Linked DNA regions of Candidatus Puniceispirillum marinum IMCC1322. The protein of the gene in region 1 interacts with the protein of each later gene in a pairwise test. Links are inferred from orthologs where the notes say so. Each region holds a gene or a part of one and is shown in the gene's direction. Other genes may lie near its edges.

Region 1 (3,364 bases):
ATCGATGATATCGGCTACAATATCGCCAAAATAGTCCTGCATCGGCTTGTTGCGATATTCTGGGGGTAATCCTTCGGCTGCCTGCATGACCTGATCGAGCCAGATTGTTTCACCATTGACAGTGGCAACTGAAATACGGCTTTCAGCATGTGCCATAGTGGCAAAGATAAGCATCAAAATCGCACAAAATGAACGGAGAATAACTTGCATTGAACAGACCTTCTGAGTGTTTTTTTAAACTTGGGGCTAATAGCTTTTACAAACCATAGACATCCTAACCGAAAAAAGCGTTGTAAGCCGCACGGTCAGGCTAACACAAACAGTGTTACCCAAGGCAGGAAGATACTGCAAGCATAGCTTTGCAGCCACATGATTCTAATTGATCTATAAAGGGCGTTCTGATTGACAAAACGGCTGTCTATGCCTATGTCCATGAGTGTGCGAAAGAGCCTGGTTTAGGTCTCGTGCCTATTTTAGAACAGCCGCCTGGCTGGAGGATTTTAGATGTTAGGTTCATTGGCAAAAAGCCTGTTTGGTAACTCGAATGATCGTGCAGTGAAGCGCTTCATGCCGCAGATTGAAGCGGTTAATGCGCTTGAGACAAGTTTTGAAGATTTGGATGATGCGGGCCTAAAAGCCAAGGCACAAGATTTGCGCACCCAGGTCGAAGCTGGTACCGATAAAGAAAGTTTGCTTGCCGAGGCGTTTGCACTGGTGCGCGAAGCGGCAAAACGTGCCCTTGGCCAACGTCATTTTGATGTTCAGCTCATGGGTGGCATAGCGCTCCATAATGGCCAGATTGCCGAAATGAAAACAGGTGAAGGTAAAACGCTTGTTGCGACCTTGGCGAGTTTTTTGAATGCGCTTGATGGTAAGGGCGTGCATGTTGTTACGGTTAATGATTATCTGGCATCGCGTGACGCTGCTTGGATGGGCAAGGTTTATGAAAAGCTAGGTCTCAGCGTTGGTTGTATTGTTGCCGGTATGGATGACGATGCGCGCCGTGCTGCCTATCATGCTGATATTACTTATGGCACCAACAATGAGTTTGGCTTTGATTATTTGCGCGATAATCTGAAATTCCGGCTTGAGGACATGGTTCAGCGTGACCATCACTTTGCCATTGTTGACGAGGTTGACTCGATCCTGATTGATGAAGCACGAACCCCGCTGATTATTTCGGGGCCAGCCGAAACCAATATCGCGCTCTACACAATCGCAGATGCGATCATCCCGGATTTGATCGAAACCGATTTTGACCTTGATGAAAAAGGTAATTCTGTCTCGCTAACCGAAGATGGTATCGAACATGCCGAAGTGTTGTTGAAGGCGGCAGGCGCATTCGAAGAAGGCACATTATACGATATCAACAATGTTGGCTTGCTTCACCATGTCAATCAGGCGTTAAGAGCGCATAAGCTGTTTCAGCTTGATACGCATTACATGTTGAAAGGTGGCCTGGTGGTCATCATTGATGAATTCACCGGACGCGCGATGGATGGCCGCCGCTTTTCCGATGGCTTGCATCAGGCGATTGAAGCTAAAGAAAAAGTTGAAATTCAGGCTGAAAATCAAACTCTTGCATCGGTTACATTCCAGAATTATTTCCGCATGTATGAAAAGCTGGCTGGCATGACTGGCACAGCTTTGACCGAGGCAGGCGAATTTTCCGAAATCTATAATCTGGATGTGACCGCGATACCGACCAATCGCGATATACAGCGTATCGATCATGACGACGAAGTCTATCGCACCGGTGAAGAACGCGACGCCGCCGTGATTGATCTGATCATTGATTGCCAGACGCGCGGCCAACCCGTTCTGGTTGGTACCATCAGCATCGAAAAATCCGAGTCTCTATCGAAAGTTCTGACCAGCAAAAAAATCAAGCATCAGGTTCTGAATGCGCGCTTTCATGAAGAAGAAGCTAGGATTATCGCACAGGCAGGTGTGCCGGGCGCGGTAACGATTGCTACGAATATGGCAGGTCGTGGAACCGATATCCAGCTTGGTGGCAATCTGGAAATGCGGATCGCTGCCGAGGTCAAACCCGATAGCGCCAAAGCCGATAAAGACACGGCGGCGATCACCGCCGAGGTTGAAACGCTGAAAGCCGAGGCGCTTGCTGCTGGCGGTCTTTATGTGATCTGTACCGAGCGGCATGAATCACGGCGGATTGACAATCAGCTTCGTGGCCGTACGGGTCGTCAAGGTGATCCGGGCGCGTCAAAATTCTTTTTGTCTTTGCAGGATGATCTGATGCGTATTTTCGGATCTGAAAAGCTGGATGGGATGCTGCAAAAGCTGGGGCTTGAAGAAGGCGAAGCGATCATTCACCCCTGGATCAATAAAGCGGTTGAAAAAGCCCAGACCAAAGTCGAAGCGCGCAATTTTGAAATTCGTAAACAGCTGTTGAAATATGATGATGTGATGAATGATCAGCGCAGCGTTATTTTTGACCAGCGCAAGGAAATCATGCGGGCTGCCGATGTGCAGGACACTGTCAGCGATATGCGGCGTGAGGCGGTTGCGACGATTGTCGCCAATGCCATTCCGCAAGGAAGCTATCACGATCAATGGGATGCCGATCAGATGGCCGCCGACGCCCAGCGGGTGCTTGGCCTGACCGTGCCTGCGGCAGACTGGTTCAAAGAAGATGGCATTGCCGATCCCGAAATCGAAGAACGCCTAATCGAAGAAGCTGATAAATATATGGCTGAAAAAGCTGTTCGGCTTGGCCCAGACGTTATGCGGATGGCAGAAAAATCGCTACTGCTTCAGGTGCTGGATCAGCAATGGAAAGAGCATTTACTGCGTCTCGATCAGCTACGACAGGGTATCTCGCTACGTGCTTATGCGCAAAAGGATCCGCTGAATGAATATAAGCGTGAAGCTTTTGATATGTTTGAACAGTTGCTTTCAGGCCTACGTGAAACCACAACGATGGTGCTGGCGCATGTCGAATTACGCCAACCAGACGAAGATAGCGAAGCCCAGACCCAGGCGGCGCCAGCTGTAGCTACGGGCAATACGCCGTCTTCACAAACATCTATGCCATCAGGGAAAGTGGCACGAAATGCCCCTTGTCCGTGTGGTTCGGGTAAAAAATATAAACATTGCCATGGCAAGATTTAATCAGGCTAGAATAGAGTATGAATGTCATCGGATTGCCTTTGATCTATGCGAGGTCAAGTGAATGATAAAATATCAACTGATATGTGAAAATGCACACAGCTTTGAAGGCTGGTTCCAGAATGCCGGCGCCTATGATGATCAAAAAGCGTCGGGTGATATTGCATGTCCTGTTTGCGAAATCACATCTGTTAAAAAGGCACTCATGACGCCGAGCCTGGCTAGCCCGAAA
Region 2 (3,090 bases), 1.9 Mb from region 1 along the record:
TTTCTTCACTAGCTGAAACAGCTTTATCACTACCGCCGATCAAGCCGGTTGTTATGTCGCCGACGCCCCAGAGCGCGAAACCGCCTGCAAGAAACACAAGGAAGGCTTTCATTATGGGGGATTTAGCGCCGCTACGCATGGCCTGAAGCATATTAATCTCTATCTTTTAGTTGGTTAGGGATGCACCATGCCATACAGCAAGCCGCGCCCCGCATGAACGCATTATTGTTGAACTTGTCCCATTAATACTTGCTGACGTGCCTATCGGCAACTTGATTTGAACAATACTGCATAAAAACAGCTTGATTTTGGTAATGTTAGTGGGCTTTTCAACATTTCCCAAGCCTTTTACAGTAAAATACTGTTACGCTAACATCGTTTAGTGATGATTAAAAAATGGAATTGAACCAATGATTATAGCAGCAAATTGGAAAATGAATCCTGACCTTGAAACGGCTGGTATGTTAGCTAGCCGCCTTGCGGGTATTTCCTTTGGCAATGTAAAGCGTGTTTTGTTTGCACCGCATCCCTATATCATCCCCATGTCAATAAGGCTGGCGCAAAGTGACATAACGCTGGGTGGACAGGATTGCCACACCGCCGAGTCTGGTGCCCATACGGGTGATGTTTCGGCACTCATGCTGCGCGACAGTGGTGCTACAATGGTTCTTGTCGGGCATTCTGAACGGCGTAGCGATCATGGTGAAGATGATGCACTTATCATGGCCAAGGCCAATGCAGCGCTTGCGCATAATCTGGATGTCATGATCTGTGTTGGCGAAACCCGCAATGATCGGGAAGCTGGTAATGCCGAATCCGTTGTGCTTGCGCAATTACAAGGCTCGATTCCCAAGGCTATGGATCCGGCTAGGTTGATTGTCGCTTATGAACCCGTATGGGCGATTGGCACCGGCCTGGTGCCATCATCAGAAGATATTGCGGCAATGCATGAAAACATTAGCAGTTGGCTTTCCTCGGCATTTCCGAACAGGGGTGATACTCATATTCCGGTACTTTATGGCGGTTCGGTAAAGCCCGGCAACGCTGCTGAAATTCTATCATTGCCAGCGGTTGACGGGGCATTGGTTGGCGGTGCTAGCCTAGATGCTGATGGATTTGAGGCCATTTGCGCGGCCGCATCTAATGTTGCATAGCGATTATGAGTATTTTGTTGAAATAATCGCGATTTCGCCCTATAACCGCGCCATTAAGTGTTGATGCAGGAAAATAACGATGCAAACCTTGGTTTTAACCATACATATTTTGATTGCCCTTGGCCTTGTTGGTGCTGTTCTATTGCAACGAAGTGAAGGTGGTGGTCTTGGCATCGGTGGCGGCGGTTCAGGCGGTGGTTTTATGACCGCACGCGGCACGGCAAATCTTATGACACGTGTGACTACCGTTCTGGCTGCAGGATTTTTCACGACTTCGATCATTCTTGCGATCATGGCGGGTGCTGGCAAAGAGTCAGTGTCGATTGTTGATGATGTTATCAACAACACACCTGCACCTGTAAGTGGCCCAGCTGTTCCAACTGACAAATAGACATGCGTGAATGTTGGTGATTTCATCGTCAAAATAGTCACGAAGTTAGTTGTCAATCCTAACAATTAAATTTTATTGACCCAAATGGTGATTTTGGCACTTACCAAGTGCCGTTCTATAGGGTATTTAATTTGTCCATGCCTCGTTTTATTTTCATTACTGGTGGTGTGGTTTCGTCCCTTGGAAAGGGACTTGGCGCGGCCGCTCTTGCTGCTTTGTTGCAGGCACGCGGATACAAAGTTCGCCTTCGTAAACTTGACCCTTATTTGAATGTCGATCCTGGCACGATGTCGCCAACGCAGCATGGTGAAGTGTTTGTCACCGATGATGGTGCCGAGACAGATCTTGACCTGGGACATTATGAACGGTTTACAGGCGTTCATGCCAAGCAAAGCGACAATGTCACGGCTGGCCGCATCTATTCGGATGTTTTGGCGAAGGAACGTCGGGGTGATTATCTGGGCGCGACAATTCAGGTTATTCCGCATGTGACGGATGCCATTAAAAACTTTGTCCTATCTAATATCGATGATGAAGATTTTATCCTTTGTGAAATTGGCGGTACCGTTGGTGATATCGAATCACTTCCGTTTCTTGAGGCCATCAGGCAATTAGGTAACCAGCTAGGCCGCGAACAAACCTGTTTTCTGCATGTGACCTTACTGCCTTATATTGCGGCAGCTGGCGAGTTGAAGACCAAGCCAACCCAGCATTCGGTCAAAGAGCTACAATCGGTGGGCATCCAGCCTGATATCCTTTTGTGCCGGACGGAACATGATCTGCCAGCAGAACAAAGGGGCAAAATTGGCCTATTCTGTAACATCCGCGAATCGGCGGTTATCCTGGCGCGTGATGTAAGCAATATATATCAGGTACCACTTGCCTATCACGACGAAGGTCTTGATCGTGAAGTTATGCGGCATTTCGGACTTGAAGACATTGCACCGCCACTGGAACGCTGGAAGACCATATGCGACACCGTTGCTAATCCTGAAGGCGAGGTGACAATCGCCATTGTTGGCAAATACACCTCGTTACAGGATTCATACAAATCGCTTGGTGAGGCGTTAACCCATGGTGGTATTGCCAATGGCGTCAAGGTCAATGTCGAGTGGATTGACTCGGAACTATTTGAGCAAGAGGGCGCGGCAGTTGAGTCGCTTCATCATGTTAGCGGCATCCTCGTGCCAGGTGGCTTTGGCGAGCGCGGATCAACCGGAAAGATAAACGCCATTCAATTTGCTCGAGAAAACGATATTCCCTATTTTGGTATTTGTTTTGGCATGCAGATGGCCGTACTTGAGACAGCGCGGAATCTGTGCGGCATGACAGGTGCGGGATCAAGCGAATTTGGTGAAACTGAAATTCCACTTGTTGGTCTCATGACCGAATGGACTTCAGGTAACGCAAAGGAACAGCGTAGTGCCGAGGATGATCTAGGCGGTACAATGCGGCTTGGTGCTTATGAATGTCTGCTCACCGAAGGTTCGCTCGCCAGCCAGCTCTATGGCGAGCATCTTATCAATGAGCGGCACCGGCATCGTT
Region 3 (3,197 bases), 390 kb from region 1 along the record:
GCTTGGTGATGGTCTTACAATCAATATATCTGGCGTTACAGGCGGCGAAGATTTGCCTGGTGCAAGCGCGATGGGTGACGCATTGTCGGCTCTGATAAATCTGGGATACGGACGATCTGAGGCACATGCAGCGTTGCTTCGGGTACAGCAGGCTGGCGACGCAGATGATCTGTCTGGATTAATCGCTGCCGCCTTACGCGAAATCGGGGGCTAGGAACGTTTAGATGAATGAAGATGAACGCCTTGTGAATCCGGATCATGTCGAGCGTGGCGATAATGCGTTGCGGCCAACGTCGCTTGGCGAATTTATCGGTCAGGGTAATGGCCGGCAAAATCTGGAAACCTTTATCCATGCGGCGCGTGATCGTGGCGATGCGATGGACCACACATTGTTGCATGGCCCTCCCGGGCTTGGCAAAACAACGCTTGCCCAGATTGTATCGTCAGAACTTGGGGTTGGTTTTCGTGGCACGTCGGGGCCGGTCATTGCACGTGCTGGTGATCTGGCAGCCTTGCTGACCAATCTGCGTCCTCGTGACGTTCTGTTTATTGATGAAATTCACCGTCTTGCCCCTGTGGTTGAAGAGGTGCTGTATCCTGCGATGGAAGATTTTCAGCTTGATCTGATTATCGGTGAGGGGCCGTCTGCACGGTCTGTTCGGATTGACTTGCCGCCCTTTACCCTGGTTGGTGCAACAACGCGGTCTGGTCTATTGACAACGCCATTACGTGACCGCTTTGGCATCCAGATGCGGATGCAATTTTATACCCGAGATGAACTCGCGCTGATTTTACATCGGCAGGCTGTAAAGCTGGGTCTCGATTTGGCGGCAGATGGCGCCAGCGAGATTGCAGGCCGGGCGCGCGGAACCCCCCGTGTTGCGGGACGTCTGCTGCGGCGGGTACGCGATATTGCGGCGGTGGCTGGGCATAACAGGGTCACAGCCGAGATTGCTGACACAGCGCTTCATCGTCTCGAAGTCGATGCGGCAGGTCTTGACGCAATGGATCGTCGTTACCTGTCATGTCTGGCTGAGTCCTATGCTGGCGGGCCGGTTGGTGTTGAAACATTAGCGGCGGTTCTGTCCGAACAACGCGACGTGCTTGAAGAGGTAATCGAACCCTATTTGATGCAAACAGGTCTGTTGATGCGGACGCCGCGCGGTCGATGCCTGTCGAGTGGTGGCTGGTCCTATCTGGGCATCACACCGCCAGCGTCGGCAACGCAGCAACTTGATTTGTTGCAGGCCGATGACGAAAATGGTGATGATCATTAAATGATGAATGTGCCTGAGCAACAAAAACAACATCTTGATGGCTGGCTTGAGGGTGATACTCATGGGTACTGTTTGCGTGTTCAATATGAAGACACCGATGCAGGTGGTATTACCTATCATGCGCAATATCTAGCGTTTGCCGAGCGCGCACGGTCAGCCTATCTGCGCCTTCTTGGCGTGGATCAGCCCAGCTTGCTTGCACAGCAGAGTCAGGGATTTGTGGTGCGCCATATTGAGATCGACTATCTGCAAGCGGCCCCATATGACAGCCTGCTTTGTGTTGAGACAAAGCTTATCAAAATGCGTGGTGCCTCATTTAAATTACAACAAATTATAAATAATAATGCACATCGCCACATTGTTGCCCGACTTTTCGTGGACATAGTCTTTGTAACATTCGACGAAAACCGGAAAACAAAACCTGAAAAGATTTCAAAGGCGATTATAAACAAGCTGACTTTAACCGAATAGGCAATGCACTAAGCCATGATGAAAGACTATGTGAGAGTTGGTGTTAGTTAGCTAGCTGACAAAATCAGAACTTAATCTATGACTATCAATATCACTGTTAGGGTGAGAACAGGGGAAATTAATGAATTCAGCCGATTTAACCGTTACCAGTTCAGCGTCGGATCTTAGCACGTGGGGCTTGTTCCTTGCTGCCGACCCATTGGTCAAATTTGTTATGCTTTTGTTGGTGCTGGCCTCAATCTGGTGCTGGGCAATTATTATTGAAAAGATTTCATCAGTGCGTCGTGAACGCCGCTTTGCCCAGCAATTTGAAGATGCCTTCTGGGCAGGTGGGTCACTTGATCAGCTGTACGATGATACCGGCCCTGACGCAGAAGGATCCATGTCCAAGGTTTTTGTTGCCGCCATGCGGGAATGGCGGCGCGCATCAGCACGTGGCCTGGCCAGTAGCACCCGCTCGGATTTGAGGGCATCACTGGTCAGCCGGATCGAGCGTTCGATGAATTTCACCATCACCCGTGAGATGGAGCGACTTGAACGTGGCATGAATTTTCTGGCTTCGATCGGTTCGGTGTCGCCTTTTGTTGGTCTGTTTGGAACGGTATGGGGTATCATGAGTTCCTTTCAGTCGATTGCCGAGTCCAAAAACACGTCGCTTGCCGTTGTTGCCCCCGGCATTGCCGAAGCGTTGTTCGCAACCGCGCTTGGTCTGGCTGCCGCGATACCAGCCGTTACAGCCTATAATAAATTTGCAGGTGATCTTGAGCGACACAGCGCGCGTCTAGAAACATTTGCGCAGGAATTCAGCACTTTGCTTGGGCGTCAGCTTGACGAGGGAGATAACTAATGGGCGCAAATGTAAAGCGATCTGGCAGAGGTGGACGACATCGCCCGATGGGTGAAATCAATGTCACACCTTTTGTTGACGTTATGCTGGTGCTGTTGATTGTTTTCATGGTGACAGCCCCGTTGCTGACTGTTGGTGTGGAAGTTGATTTACCAAAAACACGGGCAGGCAGCATCAATGCAGATGCGGCGCCTCTGGTTGTGTCAATTAAGGCTGATGGCGAACTGTATCTGCAGGAAACAATGATCGAATCCGACAAATTGATTCCTCGTTTGAAAGCCATTTCGCAAGCCAATCCGGCGGTGCGTATTTTTGTGCGTGGTGATACATCGGTAATGTATGGCGATGTGCTTGGGGTTATGGGTCGCATTCAATCAGCTGGTTTCGAGAAAGTAGCACTGGTCGCGCGGCTGCCCGAACAGGAATAGATCAAAATTGGATCACTCTATATGACGTCTCGTCCGGTCATAATTTCAGTAACTTTGCATATCGCAATAGCGGTATTGTTTGCGGTTGGCTTGCCGTCTATCAAACGCAAGCTTCCCGAAGAACAGCCGATCATCGCGATGGAAATTGTGCAGACTGTGCCGATTTCGAATTTG
Region 4 (3,112 bases), 320 kb from region 1 along the record:
CGAATCAACAACGGCGATATTCAGGATGCTGGCTTCCTTGATGTTCTCAAGGTCAATCGTCAGGCTTTCCTTATTCGCGTTGCGCTTCTGGATCGACTGCGTAAAGCTTTGCAACAGATCATAGCCAAGCAACCGCTTCAGCTGTGCCAGATCACCTTCGGCATAAGCGCGCAAGACCATCTCGAAGGCTTGTGTCGCACCGCCCAGAAAGGCCGCTTCGGTAAAATTGCGATCGGCTTTGCGTAGCGTTGCAATCCCATGGCCATTTAACGCACCGGTTTCATCCTTATTACTGGGAAAGGGCACCACATCCCCGTCATTGGCGGCCTGCATAGGTTTTTTATCCTGCGGTTGTTCGAATCCCGTGCGCTGACCAAGCACCGATTTCAGACGCAAAACCAGCAACACGGCAATGACCGCAAAAATGATAATATCGATATAGGGCACGTTGTCTCCTGTGCTTTTGAGAAAGCTCATATGTCATCTCATATGTCATTAGGCTAGAAAATATCTTCTATAGATGACATATGTGTATCACAAAATCCAGTTTCCAGCTTTAATAGGGTAAAATCATGCCCAAAAGGAACAAAAATGCGCAAAGGAATAAAATGAACTTAATCATCCTGCTGATCTTTTTTATCTGGGGATGGATCGAAATTAGCGCCTTTATTGTTATCGGTAGTGAAGTTGGCGTTGTGCTGACCATTCTTGGTGTTTTTGTCACCGCCATGATCGGTATTTCCTTGCTGAAAAGCCAGGGACGCGCGGTCATGGACAGCTTGCGCACCGATATCGCGCAGGGGCGTCCGCCGATCAAATCAGTGGCTGATAGTATCGGCCTATTATGTGGGGCGGTTCTGATGCTGTTGCCAGGCTATGTCACCGACGCCATTGGTCTGGCGCTATTTTTGCCTGGTATCCGCACAGTGGCTGGCCTGTGGCTGGCGACGCGGCTTGGTAAAAGTGCGCGCTTCACCAGCTATGCCGGCACAGCGCAGGCGGGTTCAAACGATCATAATTCAAATTTTGGGGCACATTTTGGGGCAACGAATCGGCAGCCATCATCGACATCCGATCGGCATCGCTGGGATGATAATGACATCATCGAAGGCGAAGCCGAAGACAAGACCCCGGATCAGGGATCAAAGACCAAAAAATCAGATAAGAAGCTAAACTGACAACTATCTACTCTGACTCAATAGACCAGCCATCATAGGTGTCACATCTTGCGGCCAGCCCCTTATTCATGCTAGATGGCCTTTACGATAACCGACGGCCCTAATGCGCCACCCCAAAATCAAGCCTGATCTGTTATAACCCAGAGCGTGACGATATAATTCGAACCCGGAGATTCCAATGGCCAATAATTCAAAAACCACAGATTCAGCCGCTGCCGACGGCGCTGGCGAAAACACCCAGGCAATGCGCCAGCTTATCATGCACGCGCAATATATTAAGGATCTGTCTTTTGAAAATCCGAATGCGCCAAATGTTCTAACTGAGAATACCGCCCAGCCAGATGTCGAAATTGGCGTCAATGTTGGCGCCAAAATGATTGGCGAAGACCAGTTTGAAGTGTTGCTGAACCTGACAGCCAAAGCCAAGGCTGATGACACCGCTTTGTTTCTGGTTGATCTGACCTATGCAGGTCTTGTCTCCGCGCCAAACACCCCCGAAAACGAGCTGAACCCGCTGATCATGATCGAAGCGCCGCGTTTGCTATTTCCCTTTGCCCGCGCCATTGTATCCGATATGACCCGCGACGGAGGTTTCATGCCGCTGAATATCCAGCCTGTCGATTTCGTCGCTGTTTATCAGCATAATCTGGCACGCCAACAAGAAGAAGCGCAGGCTGGCGAAGTTCACTAAATCCCAGGCAATGTCGCAACGATAGTACCTGTAGCGTCTATTGCCGCCAGATCGGATTCTCCATACCATCAAGAAAGGCGTCATGCGCTGCCTGTTCTTCTGGGCTTGGCGCATGCGTCCGGATCGGGCGGATCGCGGTCTCAGACATGGCAAAATGCCCGGTTCCGTTGGCTGTTTCGGCACCATGATCCGAACCACTCCAACCAGCTGACCCTAAAGACCCGGCAGACCCAGCTGGACCTGCCCGCGACCTGGCCCCTGATCCGGTGCCATTATCCAAACCAAGACCTGGCTGTTTGCCACCAAGCAATTCGATATAGACCGAGGCCAGCAGATCAGCATCGATCAAGGCGCCATGCAGATCACGATGCCCGTTATCAATCTCGAAACGACGGCATAGCGCATCCAGATTGGCTTGCGCCCCGGGAAATTTCTTGCGCGCCATCATCAAGGTATCAACCGCGCGATCCATCGGCAAAACTGGCCGGTCAAGCCGGGCTAGCTCGGCATTCAGAAACCCCATATCAAAAGACGCATTATGGATCACCATCTGATCACCCCCGATAAACGCCAGAAATTCATCGACGATATCGGCAAATAACGGCTTATCGGCCAGAAATGCACTGGTCAGCCCGTGAACCTTGACCGCGCCTTCGTCAATCTCGCGTTCGGGGTTGATATAAATATGCAATTTGTTGCCGGTAGGCAGGTGATGCAGCAACTCAAGACAGCCAATTTCAATGATGCGATGGCCATCTCGCGGGTTTATGCCGGTGGTTTCGGTATCAAGAGCGATTTCGCGCATAAATTATCCTTTTAACTATAAATCAACAGACTTGGGGCTATAGACGTTTGGCCTGATGTTTATCGCATGGCACCACATCGCTATCAAAGCCGCTATCATCTTCTAAGCCCCGATTGTTTTCAAATCCCTGATCCCTATCAAATCCAATACGGGTCAGCCACGTTTCCAGCTGGGCACGCGTGTCCGCGATCGGAATATCCGTATCCAGCACCATATCGGCGCGGCTGATTTTTTCGGCAGCGGGCATCTGGTTTTGCAAAATGCCTGCCAGCTTATCGGCGCTCATGCCAGCACGTGACAAAGCGCGTTGTTCGATCACATCGGCAGCGGCGTTGGTGACAATCACATAATCACACATATTATCGGCTCCCGTTTCGAACAGCAACGGTATATCCAGCACCACGAATGGGGTGGCATTATGCCGATGATGTTCAAGAA

What was found.
Region 2: the proteins of secA (region 1) and secG interact in binary tests that used the Escherichia coli proteins (3 or more experiments, as listed by UniProt). The link is inferred for Candidatus Puniceispirillum marinum IMCC1322 from one-to-one orthologs.
Region 3: the proteins of secA (region 1) and SAR116_RS11765 interact in binary tests that used the Escherichia coli proteins (3 or more experiments, as listed by UniProt). The link is inferred for Candidatus Puniceispirillum marinum IMCC1322 from one-to-one orthologs.
Region 4: the proteins of secA (region 1) and secB interact in binary tests that used the Escherichia coli proteins (3 or more experiments, as listed by UniProt). The link is inferred for Candidatus Puniceispirillum marinum IMCC1322 from one-to-one orthologs.

The regions. Positions count from the first base shown.
Region 1 is NC_014010.1:2,123,354-2,126,717, forward strand. The notes cover bases 173-3,335. They hold secA (preprotein translocase subunit SecA), read left to right. Parts: upstream 173-504; coding sequence 505-3,135; downstream 3,136-3,335. Other genes in these bases: SAR116_RS09870 (peptidylprolyl isomerase), read right to left, coding at 173-210; SAR116_RS09880 (DUF1178 family protein), read left to right, coding at 3,197-3,335. Also shown: more of SAR116_RS09870, read right to left, coding at 1-172; more of SAR116_RS09880, read left to right, coding at 3,336-3,364. UniProt on the Escherichia coli protein: Required for protein export, interacts with the SecYEG preprotein conducting channel.
Region 2 is NC_014010.1:210,239-213,328, forward strand. Bases 1-2,889 are described here. They hold secG (preprotein translocase subunit SecG), read left to right. Parts: upstream 1-1,233; coding sequence 1,234-1,545; downstream 1,546-2,889. Other genes in these bases: SAR116_RS01030 (peptidylprolyl isomerase), read right to left, coding at 1-151; tpiA (triose-phosphate isomerase), read left to right, coding at 411-1,154; SAR116_RS01045 (CTP synthase), read left to right, coding at 1,683-2,889. In the rest of the region: more of SAR116_RS01045, read left to right, coding at 2,890-3,090. UniProt on the Escherichia coli protein: Subunit of the protein translocation channel SecYEG. Overexpression of some hybrid proteins has been thought to jam the protein secretion apparatus resulting in cell death; while this may be true it also results in FtsH-mediated degradation of SecY.
Region 3 is NC_014010.1:2,508,679-2,511,875, forward strand. The notes cover bases 17-3,012. They hold SAR116_RS11765 (YbgC/FadM family acyl-CoA thioesterase), read left to right. Parts: upstream 17-1,277; coding sequence 1,278-1,748; downstream 1,749-3,012. Other genes in these bases: ruvA (Holliday junction branch migration protein RuvA), read left to right, coding at 17-214; ruvB (Holliday junction branch migration DNA helicase RuvB), read left to right, coding at 225-1,277; tolQ (protein TolQ), read left to right, coding at 1,870-2,595; tolR (protein TolR), read left to right, coding at 2,595-3,012. Outside these bases: more of ruvA, read left to right, coding at 1-16; more of tolR, read left to right, coding at 3,013-3,023; SAR116_RS11780 (cell envelope integrity protein TolA), read left to right, coding at 3,045-3,197.
Region 4 is NC_014010.1:1,803,576-1,806,687, forward strand. The notes cover bases 202-3,112. They hold secB (protein-export chaperone SecB), read left to right. Parts: upstream 202-1,356; coding sequence 1,357-1,869; downstream 1,870-3,112. Other genes in these bases: SAR116_RS08435 (Tim44/TimA family putative adaptor protein), read right to left, coding at 202-477; SAR116_RS08440 (FxsA family protein), read left to right, coding at 609-1,178; dnaQ (DNA polymerase III subunit epsilon), read right to left, coding at 1,907-2,674; coaE (dephospho-CoA kinase), read right to left, coding at 2,712-3,112. In the rest of the region: more of SAR116_RS08435, read right to left, coding at 1-201. UniProt on the Escherichia coli protein: One of the proteins required for the normal export of some preproteins out of the cell cytoplasm. It is a molecular chaperone that binds to a subset of precursor proteins, maintaining them in a translocation-competent state.